2 linked regions of the Alkalihalobacterium alkalinitrilicum genome follow. The protein of the gene in region 2 binds, or shares a complex with, the protein of the main gene of each other region. Links are inferred from orthologs where the notes say so. Each region holds a gene or a part of one and is shown on either strand. Other genes may lie near its edges.

The links. The genes of interacting proteins can lie anywhere in the genome.
Region 1: BK574_RS22625 (region 2) and BK574_RS25430 share a complex: the UniProt entries of both Bacillus subtilis proteins name them as parts of the ktrCD complex. The link is inferred for Alkalihalobacterium alkalinitrilicum from one-to-one orthologs.

The regions. Positions count from the first base shown.
Region 1 is NZ_KV917368.1:5,252,846-5,255,748, forward strand. What follows is about bases 64-2,887. They hold BK574_RS25430 (potassium channel family protein), read left to right. Parts: upstream 64-1,054; coding sequence 1,055-1,720; downstream 1,721-2,887. Other genes in these bases: BK574_RS25425 (peptidoglycan recognition protein family protein), read left to right, coding at 64-772; rnjA (ribonuclease J1), read right to left, coding at 1,768-2,887. Outside these bases: more of BK574_RS25425, read left to right, coding at 1-63; more of rnjA, read right to left, coding at 2,888-2,903. UniProt on the Bacillus subtilis protein: Catalytic subunit of the KtrCD potassium uptake transporter. The 2 major potassium transporter complexes KtrAB and KtrCD confer resistance to both suddenly imposed and prolonged osmotic stress.
Region 2 is NZ_KV917368.1:4,678,285-4,681,270, reverse strand. What follows is about bases 52-2,958. They hold BK574_RS22625 (TrkH family potassium uptake protein), read right to left. Parts: upstream 2,227-2,958; coding sequence 877-2,226; downstream 52-876. Other genes in these bases: BK574_RS22615 (aspartate kinase), read right to left, coding at 2,881-2,958; BK574_RS22620 (YslB family protein), read left to right, coding at 2,364-2,789; BK574_RS22630 (succinate dehydrogenase cytochrome b558 subunit), read right to left, coding at 52-453. Also shown: more of BK574_RS22630, read right to left, coding at 1-51; more of BK574_RS22615, read right to left, coding at 2,959-2,986. UniProt on the Bacillus subtilis protein: Integral membrane subunit of the KtrCD potassium uptake transporter. The 2 major potassium transporter complexes KtrAB and KtrCD confer resistance to both suddenly imposed and prolonged osmotic stress.

The DNA.
Region 1 (2,903 bases), 570 kb from region 2 along the record:
ATTAGCAGATAGAACAGGTCAAACTAATCGAAGTGCGATTCCGTCGCCTACGTATGTAGCTGGGGCTAGACAGCGTACGTACTTATCACGTGGAGATCAAGGTGATGACGTTAGAGCACTACAAGAACGTCTTAATGAGCTTAATTTCAAACCAGGACCCATCGATGGAATATTTGGACCTCAAACATATGATGCTGTTGTACGCTTTCAACGTGCAGCAGGCATAGGAGTAGATGGAATTGTTGGACCTCAAACTCGGGAAACACTAAGAGATTTCGATGAAAGTTTAGAGATTGTGGAACATGGTTCACCGACAGATGAAGCCGATGAAAGAGAAGAGCTCTTTACTAGTGAATCAAGAAGGATGTTACGTCATAATACTCCTATGATGCGTGGAGAAGATGTGCGTGAAGTTCAACAAAAAGTAGGGGCAATGGTTGACGGGTTCTTTGGACCTGAGACAGAACAACGAGTGAGAGAGTTTCAACAACGAGAAAACTTAACTGTAGATGGAATTGTCGGACCACAAACCTGGAGGGCTTTGGATCGGGTCAATGCTAATAATCAACCTTCCTATAGTCGTCTGCTATCTCTTCAAACGCCATATATGCGTGGAGATGACGTAAAAAGGATTCAAAGAGCACTTAATGTTTCAGCCGATGGTTTATATGGACCAATTACAGAACGAACGGTGAGAGAATTTCAAAGAAGAGAAGGCATATCAGTTGATGGGATAGTGGGTCCTCAAACGTGGGCACGCTTATTTCAATAATTTCGTGTAAACTTGGTGCCAGGCTCCTTGTTATGGAGGCTGGCATCACTTGTATTATTTCGTTTAAATGGCATTAAGTATCCACTTCAAGGCATTTGGAAACATGAACGAAGAAAAAACTGAAAGAACTGAATAAGAAAGCCACAAACTGAGACAAAGTCTGTATGACTCACATCGTGTGGGCAAGGATTGTCAACAGTGTAAGATGGGGGAAAACTCCCACTGAATGAATTTGCGCTTTATGGTAAAATAGAGTAATTAGGCGTAGATGGAGGAAATGGCATGAAAAAACAATTTGCTGTAATTGGTTTAGGAAGATTTGGTGGCAGCATTTGTAAAGAGTTGAGTCGACTAGGGATGGAAGTTCTAGCCATTGATCATTCAGCTGAAAAGGTAGATGAATTTAAAGATATTGTTACTCATGCAGTAGTAGCGAACTCAACTGATGAAATTACGTTAAAAAATTTAGGGGTAAGAAACTTTGATCATGTTATTGTAGCCATCGGGGATGACATTCAATCTAGTATTCTAACTACATTAATGTTAAACGAATTAGGGGTAAAACATATTACAGTAAAAGCACAAAACGACTATCACGAAAAAGTATTAGAAAAAATTGGGGCGCATGATATCGTTCATCCTGAACGAGATATCGGTATACGGATAGCACATAATATCGTTTCGAAAAATGTACTAGATTACTTAGAACTTTCAGATGAATATAGTATAGTCGAGTTAATAGCAGGAGAAAAAATGCATGGGAAAACGATCATCGAGCTCGATATCCGAGCAAAATACGGCATTAATATAATGGCTATTAAACGTCATGAAAATATTAATGTTTCTCCTCAAGCCCATGAAAAGATTATTAGAGGTGACATATTAATTGTCATTGGAGCAGATAAAGATATTGATCGATTTGAAAAACAATTATTAGATGAAGGTTGAATATGAAGAAAAGGCTGACGTTGTCAGCCTTTTTTGATTAATTTTACTTACACTTCCATAATAATCGGTAAGATCATAGGCTTTCGCTTTGTTCTTTCGTAAAGGAAAGGCCCAAGAATATCACTAATTTCATTTTTAATTTCGGACCATTGTGTTGTTTTTCGTTCCATTACCTCGTCAAGGTGTTTGGCAAGTATCTGTTGTGCTTCGTGTATTAAGTCTCCAGCTTCGCGCATATACACGAAACCACGAGAAATGATATCAGGACCTGCAGATACTTTAAACTCTTTCATATTTAAACTTACAACAACAACAACTAAACCTTCTTCAGATAAGATGCGACGATCTCGTAAAACGATATTTCCGATATCCCCAATTCCGCTTCCATCAACATAGACAGAACCAGAAGGAACCTTTCCTGAAATTATTGCTTCTTCTTTATTCATCGATAACACTTCACCATTATCCATAATAAAGCAATTTTTTTCAAGCACACCACAATCTTGAGCGAGCTTCGTGTGCATTTTTAGCATGCGATATTCCCCATGTATTGGAAAGAAATATTGAGGTTTCATTAATCGCAGCATTAGTTTTTGCTCTTCTTGTCCACCGTGGCCAGAAGTATGAATATTACTTAATGATCCGTGAATGACATTAGCTCCAGCTCGATATAGCTGGTTAATCGTCTTACTTACACTAAGCGTGTTCCCTGGTATCGGTGAAGAAGAAAAGACTACAGTGTCTCCAGGGATAATTTGAATTTGTCGGTGTGTACCAAATGCGATTCGAGATAGGGCGGCCATTGGTTCACCTTGGCTTCCTGTACATAAAATCGTAACTTGCGTATCAGGAAGTTTATTTAGTTGTGATGACTCGATAAAAGTTCCTTTAGGTGCACTAATATAACCAAGTTCTTGTCCAATCGTTAAAGCTGACTCCATACTGCGTCCAAAAACAGCAATCTTTCTACCATATTGGACAGAGGTTTCTACCACTTGTTGTAACCGATGAATATTGGAAGCAAAAGTAGCAAAGATAACTCGACCTTCTACTTTACGGAAAATATTATCAATACTTTCTCCAACTTTACGTTCAGACATTGTAAATTCAGGAATTTCACTATTTGTGCTATCTGATAGTAAACATAAGACACCTTCTTCACCGATCTTAGCCATTTTTGTAA
Region 2 (2,986 bases):
AGCGATAACACCAACAAAATAAAACACTAACATAAATGGACTACTTAAAATATCAGCCATCATATTATAGTTAACTTCTGCTCCGAAAGCAGCTTGAATTCGAGTCTCATATACGTGCCATACAACGAAAATCAATGTGATAACCCCTGTAACACGTTGTAATAAGAACATCCAGTTACGGAAAAAACCGTAATGACTCACATTATTTCTTGCTTGAAAAGCAATATAAAGTCCATAGATTGCATGATAAAGTAATGGAATAAAAATGATAAAAATTTCTAAGAAATAACGAAATGGAAGACTCTCCATAAAATGAGATGCTTGATTAAAAGCACTTGCACCTCTTGTAGCAAAATGGTTAACAACTAAATGTTGGATTAAAAAAATTCCAACTGGAATAACACCCAATAACGAGTGTAGCTTCCGGTTCATAAACTCTCGATTACCAGCCATACTAATGTCCCCCCACAAATTTTTTTGACTTTTAGCAACTTGTCCTATAATTATCTCTTTTCTGTCCGCTTATAATGCTGTACCTCCCTACTTTGACTTATGTAAAGCATTAATAAGTAAAATATGAAACTTTAGTAAAGTTTCTGTGAATAAATTGCGACAAATTTATTGTACTCCCATCGACTTGCATCGTCAAGAAAACGTATACAGGTTATATTCAAAAAATTCACTTTTATTTAAAATTCCATAATAGTAGATTACATTTTTAGTAGAAAAAATACGAATAACAGCTATGAGACAATACGGTTTCCCACCGTATTGTCTCACATTTCACCCTATTTGTGATATAAAATAAGAAAATAGACATAAATTTCTATTCATACAATGTTATGGTTTTTCTAATTTTTTTCTTGTCGAATTATGTTACCCAATAATAATCCGTTCTGTTGGATATTTATAATGACTTTTCGTTTCTTTACGACGGATAGAGAATAAAAAGGCAATTAACCCAACCCGTCCTATAAACATTAAAATCATGAGTATAAATTGACTTGCAAAATTTAAGTCAGCTGTTATCCCCATTGAAAGGCCACACGTTCCGAACGCAGATGCCGTTTCAAATATAATCGCCATTAATGGAATGTTATTCCCACTTTCAAAAGCTGCGATAAGAATGACAGCACTGAATAATAATAAGATAAATACACTTAACACAATAAATGCTTTTTGGCGATCTTCTGGGTGAATTTGTCTACCAAAAACTTTTACATCGGTTTTACCTAAAGCAAAACTCCAAATGGTCAAAAACATAACGGCTAATGTAGTTGTACGAATTCCACCACCAACTGAAGATGGACTCGCCCCTATTATCATCAACCCTGAAATGAATAATAACGTCGCTAAACTTAGGTCAGATACATCCATCGTTGCTAAACCACCACTTCTAGCTGTGGCTGAATTAAAAACAGAATAAAATAATTGCTGATGCCAAGTTAAACCTTCATAAAAATGGCCTGCTTCAAGTAACCATATACCGACCACTCCGATTAAAAACACAGCAAAATATGTTGTTGTTGTAATTTTCGTAAACAAGCTAAACTTAAAATTAGGGTTTTCCTTTGAGAAATATTCTCTTACTTCCATTAGGACTGGAAAACCAATCGCACCCGCAAAAATTAGTAAAATGACAACCAATTGAACATAGTAGTCATTAGCAAACGGAATTAAAGACTGCCCTGTAATATCAAATCCCGCATTTGTAAATGCGCTTAACGATGCAAATGCCCCTTGATAGTAAGCTTCACCAACCGTATCAAAGTAGCGAATATAATATGTACCTAATATAACAGCTCCAATTAATTCAATAATTAAAGCAACAAATAAAATTCCCCTCATTAAATTAACGAGACCAGAAAATGTATTTTGGTTTTGGTCAACCATGATAAGCATACGTTGGGATAGAATAATTTTTTTTCCAAATAGCATCCATACAAACGTTCCTAACGTCATTATACCGATTCCACCTAATTGAATCGCAAGAGCTAAAAATAAAATGCCAATATAACTATATGTTTCTGATACATTTACTACCGTTAAACCCGTTACACTAACCGCACTAACAGAAGTAAATAATGCTTCAGAAAAGGTAAGCTTTACGCCAGATTGTTGGGAAATCGGTAGAAACAAAAGAATACTAAAAAGTACCATTGCAATGATATAGGATAATAATATAATTCGAAAAGGAGTAAGAAACTGGTTTAGTGCTAATTTCATAAATTTACCTCCATGTTCATTCGCGGTTTAGTATACCATGATCAAAAATAGAAAGTAAATTTAAAATCCAACAAATAGAACATAGAGAAAAACAAATTGAGTGATTATAATAAATGATTAGAGAGGGGTTTACATAAATGAAAATAAATGAACAGACCTTATTAAATAGTGATCAAGTTGTTCCCTTACTTGGGCACCATATCATTCGAAATATTCTTATGGATGACTTATTAGGTAAAGATCATGAAAGTATTTTGTACTGGGCTGGAAAAAGTATCGCTAGAAAATATCAACAAGAAAGCCTAGAAGATATCATTGACTTTTTTACAAAAGTAGGATGGGGAAATCTTACTGTACTAAAAGAAAAGAAAGATGAAATCAACTTTCAACTCGTTTCTCCATATCATAACGAAAAGTTAGCTGTGACGTATCAATTAGAAGCTGGTTTTTTAGCTGAACAATATGAATATAAAAAGAAGCTAATAACAGAAGCTATCGTCCAAGAAAAAAAAGATAAAGCACTTATTACGCTAAAGTGGGATAGAAAAGACCCTATCGAATAGAAAAGTTTAATAACCCCACTTTATCTAATTTCATTAGATAAAGTGGGGCATTCATATATTCGTGCTTTTCTAGCTACTTCCGCATCATTATTTAAATCATTACTTCTAGTTCATCTAATTGAAAAGCACGATGAAGTGCTTCAACTGCAGGTACCATAACACCTTCTTCAACTAAAGCGGACACTTTGATTTCAGAT